DNA from 3 places in the Ralstonia sp. 24A2 genome. Region 1 is predicted to be linked to each of the others. Evidence: predicted binding sites of a transcription regulator. Region 1 holds the regulator's gene; each other region holds the start of a gene.
The links. The regulator FliA, encoded in region 1, starts transcription of late flagellar genes. The targets are predictions, from matches to a motif close to CTAAAGTTTNNNNNNNNNNNGCCGNTA.
Positions count from the first base shown of each region.

Region 2: the regulator FliA is predicted to act here: its motif matches at 2,497-2,523, upstream of ACS13N_RS23030 (flagellin N-terminal helical domain-containing protein).
Region 3: the regulator FliA is predicted to act here: its motif matches at 1,817-1,843, upstream of fliD (flagellar filament capping protein FliD).

Region 1 covers NZ_JBPVZD010000003.1:434,067-438,488, forward strand. Annotated here, with positions in the region: gene ACS13N_RS19385 (hypothetical protein) at 1-372, opposite strand, end outside; gene ACS13N_RS19390 (MBL fold metallo-hydrolase) at 527-1,621, shown strand; gene ACS13N_RS19395 (RNA polymerase sigma factor FliA) at 1,657-2,418, opposite strand; gene ACS13N_RS19400 (MinD/ParA family ATP-binding protein) at 2,427-3,218, opposite strand; gene flhF (flagellar biosynthesis protein FlhF) at 3,234-4,422, opposite strand, start outside.
Region 2 covers NZ_JBPVZD010000003.1:1,215,505-1,219,926, forward strand. Annotated here, with positions in the region: gene ACS13N_RS23020 (putative bifunctional diguanylate cyclase/phosphodiesterase) at 1-1,603, shown strand, start outside; gene ACS13N_RS23025 (LuxR C-terminal-related transcriptional regulator) at 1,598-2,233, opposite strand; gene ACS13N_RS23030 (flagellin N-terminal helical domain-containing protein) at 2,637-3,458, shown strand; gene fliD (flagellar filament capping protein FliD) at 3,656-4,422, shown strand, end outside.
Region 3 covers NZ_JBPVZD010000003.1:1,778,813-1,783,234, forward strand. Annotated here, with positions in the region: gene fliD (flagellar filament capping protein FliD) at 1-1,774, opposite strand, end outside; gene ACS13N_RS25540 (ethanolamine ammonia-lyase subunit EutB) at 2,051-3,433, shown strand; gene eutC (ethanolamine ammonia-lyase subunit EutC) at 3,442-4,233, shown strand; gene ACS13N_RS25550 (hypothetical protein) at 4,374-4,422, shown strand, end outside.

The DNA of each region.
Region 1 (4,422 bases):
ACCGCGGTGGTGGTGAAGATCGGCCAGCTCGGCGGCGTCGCCAACCAGCCGGTAGTCGTTGATGCCGACGATGGCGCCCGAGGGCAATTGCGCCAGCCATGCGGCGCTGCCGCTGATCTGTCGTGCCCCGTTGCCCAGCATGAAGCGAGGTGGCGCACTACGATAGGCAGGCAATGATTCTGTGGAAAACGTGGCAACCCGGGCATCGGCCAGCAGGATTGGCTGCCCGCATACCTGCGGTTCCTGACAACCTGTCAAATTGTGGGCGGTCCCCTTTTTTAGGCGCGTCGTGCGCGTCCGTAACGTCGGTTTGCCCGGCCAAGTGGTGAATTGAATCCATGGTGGTCCTTGAGGAAGGTTTGACTGCCGCACTCCGTAGCGGAATGTGCTTCGCAGTGCGCCTCAGCGAGGCGGTTTCAGCCTAGGCAGCGCCCAACCCGATGTTCAAGAAACAACACAACTTGATATTCCTTGATATTCAAGCGGGCTCCCTCAAGTGCGGGACTCGTCCATCCCCAGCGATGCCATGAAGAACCCTCACTACGATCCGGCCAAGCCCCACCACACGCCGGACGGCTTCCGCAACCGCTACCCTCACCCGCGCCCCGGCGGTGACTTCTGGAAATGGCAACGTGAGCGCCGCAAGGCCGGGCTCCCCAAGCCGCCCACGCTGGACCTCTCCTGCATTGCACCCAACCTGAGCGCGGTACACCAGCCGCCCGACGTGCCGCAGCTCACCTGGATCGGGCATGAAACGCTGCTGCTGCAGATTGACGGGCTGAACGTGCTGACCGACCCGGTGTTCTCCGAGCGCGCCTCGCCGCTGTCGTTTACCGGCCCGCGCCGGCACCAGCCGCCGGGCCTGTCACTCAAGCAACTGCCGCATATCGACCTGGTGCTGATCTCGCACAACCACTACGACCATCTGGACAAAGCGAGCGTGCGTGCGCTGATGCGCCAGCCGGGCGGTGCACCGATGTTTTTCGTACCGCTGGGCATCGACCACTGGTTCGCGCGCAACGTGCGGGGCACGCGCCTCACGGGTGAGGGGGGCAACATGAGCGCCAACGTACGCGCCTTCGACTGGGACGACGAGGCCAACTTCGGCCCCTTCACCGCGCACTTCTGCGCCGTGCAGCATTGGTCCGCACGCGGCCTGTACGACCGCAACCAGACCCTATGGGGCAGTTGGGCATTGCTGCATCCGCGCCTGCGCTTCTGGTTCTCGGGCGATCTGGGGTATTCGCAGGACACGCGCGACATCGGCACACGCTTCGGCCACTTTGATGTGGCCGCGATTGCCGTGGGCGCCTACGAGCCGCGCTGGTTCATGAAGGCCCAGCACATCGACCCCACCGAGGCGGTGCAGGTCATGCATGACGTCGGCGCGCGGCAGGCGGTGGGCATCCACTGGGGCACGTTCGCGCTGACGGACGAACCGCTCGACCAGCCCATCGCCGATCTGGCCCATGCATTGAAGGCCGCCGATGTGCCCGCAGAGCGCTTCGCCCTTTTCAAGCATGGCGAGACACGCGTGTGGGATGCCGCGACGCAACGCCTCGTCACCGCATTGCCCAAAGAAAAATCGCGGCCGCGAGATGACTCGCTAGCCGCGCAGTAAAACTCTGGCAGGTAACGCTACGGACTAAGCCGGCATCAGGTCGGTGTCGGCAGCCATGCACGGTCACGCAGACGGGCGCGGATGCGTGCGATGGCCTGGCTGTGGATCTGGCACACGCGCGATTCCGACACGCCCATCACGGCGCCGATCTCACGCAGGTTCAGATCCTGCTCGTAGTAGAGGCTCATCATGAGCTTCTCGCGCTCGGGCAGGCCCTCGATGGCGGCCACCACCGATTCGCGCAGGTCGTGGTCCAGCAACTGGTCCAGCGGCGTGGAATCGTTCTCGGCGGCGCGGTTCTCGATGAAGGCGTCGGCGTCTTCGCGGTCGAAATCTTCGTAGTACAGGAGCTGGCTGCCTTGCAGGTCGACCAGTTGCTTCTGGTAGTCGGCCAGCGACATGCCCAGCGCGGTGGCAATCTCGGTTTCGGTTGGCGCGCGGCCCTTTTGCTGCTGCAGCTTCTGGATCGCCTGCTCGATCGTGCGGGCGTTGCGGCGCAGGCCGCGCGGCAGCCAGTCGGAGCCACGCAGCTCATCGAGGATGGCACCACGGATACGCTGGGCCGCATAGAACTCGAACTGCACGCCCTGCGTTTCTTCATAACGCGACAGCGCATCGAGCAAGCCCATCATGCCGGCCTGGATCAGATCGTCGAGTTCGACGCTGGCCGGCAGCTTCACCATCATCTGGTTGGCAATGCGGCGCACCAGCGGTGCGTACGTCGCCATCTCGTCGGACTTGGTCTTGCGACCGGTTGCGGTGTACATATCCATGCCTGCCTTTGGCGCTTCGTTCATGGTGCGCCTCAATAAACCATCTCGGCCGCGCGCGCGGTGGCGCGGGGCGTCAGGATCGACGTTGTTTGTGCCGCCTCATGGGCCGCCGCATCCGGCGCAGCCTGAGTCGGTTCTTGCGCCGATACCATCACCCGCGATGCCACAGCACTGTCGGTGCCATCTGCGGCCTGGGCCTCGGCGCTGGCCCAGCTCAGCATCTCTTCGGCAAGCTGGCGGAAGGCCATGGCCGAAGGCGATGCGGGAAACGCGCTCGCCACGGGCTTGCCGAGCGAGAGCGCCAGTTCTACGTGCCGGTCTTCCGGCAGATAACCGGCAAAGTCGATGCGGGTGTTCAGGTACTGACCCACCGTGTTGGCCAGGTTGCCGAACACGCGTACGGCGGAGTCGACCGAATGCGCGCCGCAGACCACCGTGCGGATACCAGCACCACCCTGCAGCCCCGCGGTTTTCTTGAGCAGCGTGTACGCGCTCTTGATCCCTTCCGGGCCATCGGAGAACACCAGCAGCACGTCATCGCAGGCTTCGGCCACCGTACCCAGCGCACGGCTGCCGAAATGCGCGGCCACCAGGGTGACGTCGGCGCTGTCGTCGTGCTGCTCAAGCATGCCGGCCACCGCCAGCATGGTCTGGGCACTCACCACGGCAGCGTCGCGACCCATGGCTGACAACGCAATGCGCAGGTTGTCGACAAAGTCGTCGATCTGCTCTTCTGCACCGATCACCAGCACGCGGCGGCTGGCCACCTGGCCGAGCATGCGGCGCAGTCCGGCGGCCTGATCCTTGGCGAATGGGGTCGTCATGGTCGCCCCTCTTTGTTATGCGAAATCGAAAGCGGCCAGGCCCGGTTCGCGGCCGCGTGCGGCGCCTTGCGCCACCAGCAGCGATTCATCCGAATCCAGCGCGAACGACGATTGCTCGGCACTTGCACGGAAGCTGCGGTGGATCAGCAGCTTCTTGTTCGGTACTGCAATGTCCTCCGGCACACGCTGGCCGTACGACACGTAGTGCAGCGGCAGGCGGCGGCGGATCATCACGTCCATCGCGTGGCCCACCGAGGCGGCCTCGTCGATCTTGGTCAGGATGCAGCCAGCCAGGTTGGCATCGCGGTAGGCGCCCACCACTTCATCGAGCGTCTTGCCGTTGCTCGCGGCATTCAGCAGCAGCAGGCGTTTGATGGACGGGCCCACGGCGTGCAGCATCGCCATCTGTTCGGACACCGCGCGGTCACGCTGGCTCATGCCGATGGTGTCGATCAGCACGACGTGCTTCTCGCGCAGATCGTTCAGCGCCAGGCTCAGGTCTTGCGCGTCTTTCACGGCATGCACCGAGACGCCCAGGATCTTGCCGTAGATGCGCAGTTGTTCGTGGCCGCCGATCCGGTAGCTGTCGGTCGAGAGCAGCGCCACGCGCGATGCGCCATGGCGCAGCACGAAGCGCGCAGCCAGCTTGGCGGTCGTGGTGGTCTTGCCCACACCGGTCGGGCCCATCAGGGCAAACACGCCGCCCTGGTCGAGCAGGCTGTTTTCATCCGACACGGTGGTCAGGTTCTTTTCAATGGCGCGCTGCACGAAATCCAGCGCACCTTCATACGTGTCGTGCTGCGGCATGTTCTCCAGCACGTAGCGCGTGAGCTGTGCCGAGAAACCCGCGTTCAGCATGGTCTGGAACAGGCGCGTGCGCACCGGATCGCCCAGCTTCACACCCAGCGAAGCCAGGCTCGACATGGCGTCGTTCAGCGTGCTCTTGAGCACGTCGATCTCGCTGACCATGCGGCGGGTCATCGCGTCGGTTTCGGCCCGAATGCTCTCTTTCATGTCGGCTTGGATGGCCGAGCGCTGCAGGCTCACGTCTTCGCGCGGAGCGTCAGGTTTGGCCATCGAATCCTCCATGCGGACGAAGATGTCGGCCGGCTTGGCGGACTCAACTTGCGGTTGCGGGCGGGCAATCTGCTGCTCGGCGGCGCGGGCTGCACGCGCTTGGGCTTCCACGCGCTCAGCAAACGAG
Region 2 (4,422 bases), 780 kb from region 1:
TGACGAGTTCGAGACGACCATCCACGACACTGACTGGCCCGACCGCGACGTAATGGCCGAGGGCCTGCCGCAGCTGAACCAGATTTTCGGGCTGCACTGCCAGGATGGCCGCACCGTGTGGGTGTCGAGCAACTGGACGCCGCTTTACACCGAGGGCGGCCACTCGATGACCGCCGTGCCCGCGGCCGGGGCCAATGCGGGCCTGCCGCCTTACTCCGTGCTGGTGTCGCTGGTCGACATCACGCAGATTCGCGAGGCGCAGCAGCGCATCCGGCATCTGGCAACGCACGACACGCTCACCGGTTTGCTGAACCGCTCCGCGCTGGAAGACCGTCTGGAGCACGCGCTGGCCATTGCGCGCCGCAATCGCTCGCGCGTTTCGGTCATGTTCCTGGATCTGGACCGTTTCAAGAACGTCAACGACACGCTGGGCCACCAGTTTGGCGACATGCTGCTGCGCGAAGTGGCCGCCCGTCTGCAAGCCTGCGCGCGTGAGGCCGATACCGTGGCCCGCCTGGGCGGCGACGAATTTGTCGTCATGCTCGAAGCGCTCGACGGTCTGGGCACGCGGCGCGTGGCCGAGCGTATTCTCTCGGCCATCAGCGCACCGTTCCATATCGACGGGCAGGAGCTGTTCCTGGGCGTGTCGATCGGCATTGCCGTGGCACCGCACGATGGCGACGACCCCAACACCCTGCTGCGCAAGGCCGACGCGGCCATGTACCTGGCCAAGGAGCGCGGCCGCAACAACTTCCAGACCTTCACCAGCGACCTGGACGACCGCGTTTCGCGCCGCTTCCGCATTGAATCGGGCCTGCGCCGCGCCAGCGACCGCAACGAGTTCTACGCGGATTACCAGCCGCGCGTGGACGTAAAGAGCGGCCGCATCGTCAGTGTTGAGGCGCTCATCCGCTGGAACTCGGCGGATTTCGGCCGCATGATGCCCGGCCAGTTCATTCAAGACGCGGAAGAGACCGGCCTGATCGTCGAGATCGACCGCTGGATCCTGCGCGCCGCTTGCGATCAGCTTGCGCGCTGGCGCCGTATCGGGCTGCCGCAGCTGCGCATGTCGATCAACCTGTCGGGGCAGGCCTTCAGCTCGGGGCAGCTCAGTTCCATGGTGCGCGGGGCGCTATCCACCAGCGGTTTGCCCGGCGACGCGGTTGAGCTGGAGATGACCGAGGGCATCCTGATCCGCGACGATCCCTCGCTGCATGCGCTGCTGACCGAGCTGCGCGCCATGGGCGTGTCGCTGGCGCTGGACGATTTTGGCACCGGATATTCGTCGCTGTCGTATCTGCACAGGTTCCCGATCGATACGCTCAAGATCGACCGCTCATTCGTGCAGGATTTGCCGCACGTGGCCGAGCGCGCCGCCATCACGCGGGCCATCATCATGATGGCCCAGGCAATGGGCATGAAGACCGTGGCCGAAGGCGTGGAGACCACCGGGCAGCTCGATTTCCTGCGCGAAGTCGGCTGTGACGAGTACCAGGGGTATCTGCTCACGCGGCCGCTGGAGCCATCCGCGGTGCAGGATCTGGTGCGCGAGAACGTGCGCCAGTACGGGTTGCGCCTACCGCGCGAACCGCGTCTCCTATAGCTGCAGCCCGTTGCTGACCACGTACATGGTCACCTCGGCGTTGTTGCGCAGCTTCATTTTCGAGAGCACCCGCCCCCGATACACGCTGACTGTCTTGGCGCTGATCTGCAACGCCTCGGCAATCTCGCTCAGCGTGCGTCCGGAGCCGAGCATGCGCAGGGTCTGGAATTCCCGGTCGGACAGGATGTCATGGCGGGGCTTGTCCCAGTCGACGTTCAGGTTGTCGGCCAGCACTTCCACCATGTCAGACGGCAGGTATTTCTTGCCCTTGGAGATGGCGTTGACGGCCGCCAGCAGTTGCGGCTGGCTGGCGTCCATCGGCAGATAGCCGGACGCGCCGGCCTTGAGCGCCCGCACGGCCAGCAACGCCTCGGGATGACGGCCCAGTGCCAGTACGGCCAGGCGTGCGTGCTGCTGGCGGACGGTCTTGATGGTCAGGAATTCGTCACCGGTGGCAGATTCCACCGAGAACAGCATGACGTCCCACTCGCGTTCGGCAAGCAGGTCTTGGTTGGCGTTGTGCAGGTCGGGCACTGCCTCGATCTGCCGGGCCAGGCGTGAATCCTTGAGGATCTGGCGCAAGCCGGCACGGGCAATATCGTGCGGTTCGACAATCAGAACGTTGAGCATGGTGGGCGTTGCGGGTCAAACGGGCTCGACTTGAGCTCTTCTAACCGCCGGCAGGTTTGGGCTGGTCCGGCGGGCTTGCAACTCCCCATCTGTGCGATGGCGCTCTCTATATAGGGATGCGGGCGCCTCTGAACGGATCGATCGAGTATAGCCGAGCACCTATCCGCCAAGAAGGACGCCCAGTGCCTCTTTTGGTAGGGGGTGAAAGTAGGGTGTCCCGCCAGGCCAAACCGCCGCTCGCGCACAAATTTGTCAAGTTGCCCCTAAACTTTCTGCCGCGGCCACCGATAACCTGAGTACAACGCAGACCTGATCCCCTTCAAGTTGCAGGTCACGTTGCCCGGCCTAGCCGGAACGAGCAACCAAACGGGCAACAACGCCATCGGGAAACTTAGGAGCCGTCATGTCCCTCAGCCTTAATACCAACATCTCGTCCCTGCAAACGCAGCAAGCTCTGTCGCAATCGCAGAACGCTCTGCAAACGTCGCTGCAACGTCTGTCGACCGGTCTGCGCGTGAACAGCGCCAAGGACGATGCCGCCGCTTACGCTGTGTCGTCGAGCCTGACCACCACGCTGAACTCGCAAACCCAAGGTATCCAGAACGCCAACAACGCACAGTCGTACCTGCAAACGGCCGACTCGTACCTGGGCCAGGTTGAAAACAACCTGCAACGTATGCGTCAGCTGGCTGTGGAAGCCAACAACGGCGGTCTGTCGACCACCGACCAGGCCAACCTGGACAAGGAATACCAACAGCTGGCCTCGGCCAACAAGAACATCGAGACGAACGCCAACTACAACGGCGCCAAGCTGTTCGACGGCACGGTGACGTCCACGACGTTCCAATACGGCCAAAGCTCGGCAACCGACGTGGCAACGGTGACCAACGCCAACATGGCAAGCTTCGGCACGCTGACCGGCACGAGCGTCACGTCGACTGCCAACGCCACGGCAGCTCAGGCGGCCATCGATACCGACCTGGCCAGCCTGAAGTCGGCACGTGCCAGCCTGGGTGCACAGCAAAGCGGTCTGAGCTCGACCATCAACACGCTGACCTCGTCGAACACCGCTCTGTCGGCTGCAAAGTCCGCCATGATCGACACCGACTACGCGGCTGAAACGTCGAACATGACCCGCCAGAACATCCTGCAGCAAGCAGGTACGGCCATGCTGGCGCAAGCCAACTCGGCACCGAACAGCATCCTGAACCTGCTGAAGGGCTAATAGCAGACGGAAGCTGGCCCGGCCGCTTGGCGGCTGGGACAAGGGTCGGCGCTCTTCGGGGCGCCGGCCTTTTTTTTGGCTGAACGACACCCCCCTTCATCAGGGGTGGCGTATGGGCGCCATGCCCTAAAGAAGTGGCCGGCGCTGCCGTTGACAAGAGAGACTTCCCGCCAAGCAGACGCTCACCAGATTCGATCATGGCGACTACTACGACCTCTTCCACAACCGGCGGCTATGTACCGCCGATCTCGATCCCCGGTATCGGGACGAGCATCGACGTCAATTCGCTGGTCTCCAGCCTGATGAGCGTGGAAAGCCGGCCGCTGACACAGTTGCAGACCCAGCAGAGCTCGTATCAGACGCAGCTCTCGGCCGTGGGCACGCTCAAGAGCGCGCTGTCGACCTTCCAGACTGCACTGTCGAATCTGACCACTGCATCGAACTACAGCGCCATGAAGGCGAGCGGCTATGACGCGTCGGTGCTGAGTGCATCCGTCACCGGCTCGGCGCCGGCCAGTTCGTATGCCGTCAACGTGACGCAGCTTGCGCAATCGCAGGTGCTGGCCGCGCAAGGGCAGACGTCCACCACCACGGCCATCGGCAGCGGCACGTCCACGACGATTTCGTTTTCGTTCGGCTCGGTATCGGGCGGCAGCCTCTCGGGCGGCAAGTACACCGGCTCCACGTTCACGCAGAACGGCAGCTTGGCCGGCGGCTCGATCACCATTAATTCGTCCAACAACACGCTGGCTGGCATTCGTGATGCCATCAACTCGGCCAACCTGGGTGTCTCGGCCAGCATCGTGGATGACGGCAGCGGCAGTCCGTACCGTCTGGTGCTGACCTCCACGGCGGGTGGCTCCAACTCGGAGATGAAGATTTCCGTGTCAGGCGATGCGACGCTGCAATCGCTGCTCTCGCAAGACCCCGCCGGCACGCAGAACATGACCGAGGTGACCACGGG
Region 3 (4,422 bases), 1.3 Mb from region 1:
CCGCGTAGCCACGCTGGACGGTCACGCTCCCGCGGTCCCCCAGCGCACCGCCCATCACCTGCACGGTCAGGCCTTCGGCTGCCGAGCCGTTGGCGCCGTACAGGTTCTGCCCGGAGCCGGTGGCCGCCACGCCATTGATCGTGCCTTGCACGTCGCGCCCGGCCGTGGCCGTCGGGCTGCCGCCCAGCAGCGACGCCGCGCCATTGCCCGACACCGACACCGTCGACATCGAGCCGTACTGGCGGTCAGTGAACGTCAGCACGCCGTTGGCATCCGCCGCAATCGCGACATCCACCTTGGCCTTCTGCAGATCCGGCGAAGCATTGATCTGGCTCTGCACCTGGGCGGCCAGGCTTTGCGGCGTGTAGCTGCCGGCCGGCACCTTGATGCTGGTGGTGATGCCGCTGAGCGTGACCGACAGGCTGTCGTTCACGCCGCTCTGGATCGTCGTATTGGCTGCCGCCGAGCCCTTGAGTGAGCCCTGCGTCGCCAACTGCGTAACGTTGATGGCGTAGTTGCCGGCCTGCGTGGTCTTGGAGAAGGCCGAGACCTTGAGCATCGAGTCCGTTGCTGTGCCGGTGCCCGCAAACAGCGCAGCCACCTGGCCGGGCGATTTCTTGAGGGCCGCGGTGAGCTTGCTGTCGTCAATCGACAGTGTGCCTTCCTTGTCCATCGTCACACCAATGCTGCCCAGTGATTGGAATGCGCCATTGCCGATCCCCTGGCCAAGCACGTCTGTCACCTGGTTGATCAGCGCCTTGGTGCTGACATCCCCCGCCAGCGCGCCGTTGTTGGCGGCATTGGCGGTATCAAACCTGGTCAACGAATTGAGTTGGATGCGCAGGGCGTTGTAAGCCTTGACGAAGTTCAGCACCGACTGGCTGGCCTGACCCGCATCGTTGCCCACTGTCACCGTTGTGTTGCCGGTCTTGGACAGCGTGAACGACGTGCCATCCACCACATCCGTGAGAGTGTTGGTGGGGCTTTGCACATTGATGCCGTTGACGTTGGCCAGGGCGTTCTGGCCCGTGGCCACTTCGGTCATGTTTTGCGTGCCGGACGGATCGTGCGCCAGCAGCGATTGCAGCGTCGAATCGCCCGACACCGAGATCTTCATCTCCGAATTGGCGCCACCGGCGGTGGAGGTCAGCACCAGGCGGTACGGGTTGCCGCTACCGTCGTTGACGATGCTGGCCGATACACCCAGATTGGCCGAGTTGATCGCGTCCCGAATGCCCGACAGCGTGTTGTTGGAGGCATCGATCTTGATGGAGCCGCCCGCCAGGTTGCCGTTCTGCGTGAACGTGGCGCCGGTGTACTTGCCGTCGGTAAAGGTGCCCCCCGACACCGTGCCGAACGAGAACGAGATCGTGGTGGGCGTGCCGCTGCCCACCGGCACCTTGTTGGACGCCTGACCTTGCGCGCTCAGCACCTGCGCCTGTGCCAACTGCGTCACCTTGACGTTGTACGTGCCCGACGGCGCCGTGCTGCCCACGTTCACGTTCAGGATCGACGTGTCGTACCCGCTGGCCTTCATGCCGCTGAAGGTGTCGGCGTTGGTCAGGTTGGCCATCGCCGTCTGGAAGGACGACAGCGCGCTCTTGAGCGAACCCACCGCAGAGAGCTGTGCCTGAAAGACCTTCTGCTGGTTCTGGTGAACCACCATCCCCTTGCCTTCAGCCTGCATCAGCTTGGTGACCAGGTTGTTGACGTCGATGTTGGTGCCGATGCCCGGGAGGGAGATCGGTGGGATGTAGGTGTTGGTCGTCGCCATGGGTGAGAACGCGCGCGCGCAAACGGTTGTTTCTTCACAATGTGACGGCAGCCGAGCGCACTTCTTTAGGGCAAACCCTGTCTAGGCAGACTTTTTTGTGCGGATTCCGTCAGGAAACCGAAAGAATGCGAGGGGAGGTTGGCTGGGAGGAGGGGGGTGGCCGTTTCAAACGGCAAGCGAGCCAACCCCGCAGTCTTAACAAGCGCCAGGGCTGCCGGCGCCTAAAGTGAGACGGTAGACGTTGCAACGCCGCACTTCTCAAGCGTATATCCCATCATGCACTTTGCCCACACCGTCGGCGCACAGCGCCATGTGTTCAACGATCTCAAGACGCTGCTGGCCAAGGCCAGCCCGGCGCGCTCGGGCGATTACCTTGCCGGTCTTGCCGCCACCAGCGAAGCCGAACGCATGGCGGCCCGCATGGCGCTGGCGGACGTGCCGATGTCGGTCTTCCTGAGCGAAGTGCTCGTGCCCTATGAGGACGACGAGGTCACGCGCTTGATCCTGGATAGCCACGATGCACAGGCGTTCAGGCCCATCGCGTCGTTCACGGTGGGGGAATTCCGCAACTGGCTGCTCCTGCATGAGACCGACTGTGCGGCCCTGGCCAAGGTCGCGCCCGGCATTACGCCGGAGATGGCCGCAGCCGTCAGCAAGCTGATGCGCAACCAAGACCTGATTGCCGTCGCCCGCAAGTGCCGCGTGGTCACGCGTTTTCGCAACACCATCGGCTTGCCTGGGCGATTGTCGGTCCGGCTGCAGCCCAATCACCCGACGGATGACCCCAAGGGCATTGCCGCGTCGATCATCGACGGGCTGCTCTACGGCTGCGGCGACGCCACCATCGGCGTCAACCCGGCCACCGACAACCTGGGCGCCATCGTCTCGCTGCTGCAGTTGATCGACGAGTTGCGCGACCGCTATGCCATTCCCACGCAATCCTGTGTGCTGACCCACGTCACCAATACGGTGCGTGCGATTGAACAGGGGGCGCCGGTGGATCTGGTGTTCCAATCCGTCGCGGGCAGCGAGCAGGCCAATGCGGGGTTCGGGATCAGCCTTGCACTGCTGGCGGAGGCGCATGACGCCGCACAAAGCCTGGCGCGCGGCACCGTCGGCAACAACCTGATGTATTTCGAAACCGGGCAGGGCAGTGCGCTGTCGGCCAATGCACACCATGGTGTTGACCAGCAGACCATGGAGGCGCGAGCCTACGCGGTTGCACGGGCGTTCTCGCCGTTGCTGGTCAATACGGTGGTTGGCTTTATCGGGCCGGAGTATCTGTATGACGGTAAGCAGATCATTCGCGCCGGTCTGGAAGACCATTTCTGCGGCAAGTTGATGGGCCTGCCAATGGGCTGCGACGTCTGCTACACCAACCATGCCGAGGCTGACCAGGACGACATGGATACCCTGTTGACGCTGTTTGGCGTGGCAGGCATCCACTTCATCATGGGGGTGCCGGGCGCCGACGACATCATGCTGAACTACCAGAGCACGTCGTTTCATGACGCGCTCTACCTGCGCGACACGCAGGGCCTGCGGCCCGCACCGGAGTTCGAGGCGTGGCTGCAAAGCATGGGCATTGTCGACATGGCCGGCCGCCTGCAAGACGCCACCGCACGCCAGCCGCTGCTGCAGCTGGCGCACACGCTGTAAGGCCCGCCATGTCGACGCGAAATCTCGTTCAACCCAACCCCTGGGCGCACTTGCGTGCGTTGACCGATGCGCGCATCGCACTGGGCCGGGTCGGCAACAGCCAGACCACCGATGCCGTGCTCGCCTTTGGTCTGGCGCACGCACAAGCCCGCGATGCCGTACACCAGCCGCTCGACGGTCCATCCTTGGCTGCCGCGATTGAGCAAGCGGGCTTCACCAGCCTGAGCGCGCATAGCGCCGCCGCAGACCGGGCCCAGTATCTGCGCCGGCCGGACCTGGGCCGACGCCTGAGCGATGCCAGCCGCGCAAGCCTTGCTGCGGCACGGCCCGCAATACCGTTCGACACCATCTTCGTGATTGCCGACGGCCTCTCGGCAGTGGCTGCACAGAGCCACGGCGTGCCGCTCCTGCACAGCGTGCGCGAACGCTTGCCGGCGGACTGGTCGATTGGCCCCGTCGTCATTGCCGAGCAATCCCGCGTGGCACTGGGCGATGAGATTGGCGAACTGCTGAGCGCGCGCCAGGTGGTCATGCTCATTGGTGAACGACCCGGCCTGAGCTCACCCGACAGTCTCGGCATCTACCTCACACACGCGCCGCGCGTTGGCCGTACCGACGCCGAGCGCAACTGCATCTCGAACGTCCGGCCGGCAGGATTGGGCTATGACCAAGCGGCGGACAAACTCGTGTTCCTGCTCAAGGGCGCACTGGCGCTCGGCCGCAGCGGCATCGATCTGAAGGACGACACCCCTGCCGCCAACCTCATTGCCGCGTCAAATACCGCCCAACTGAAGACATAGACCGAATCGGCCTTGAGGGTGGGGGGCGCGGCGTGGTTTGTTACAACTGGTCAAGCACAAAGTGTGCTGATAAAGTGACTCGGCCCTGATCCATCGTCGATCCAGTCAGCGCCATGCTGGCGGGCGGCGCCGAGACATCGATGCCACGCCGAAACCTGTCCATTCCGACGCGCGTCTTGCTGGTTCCTG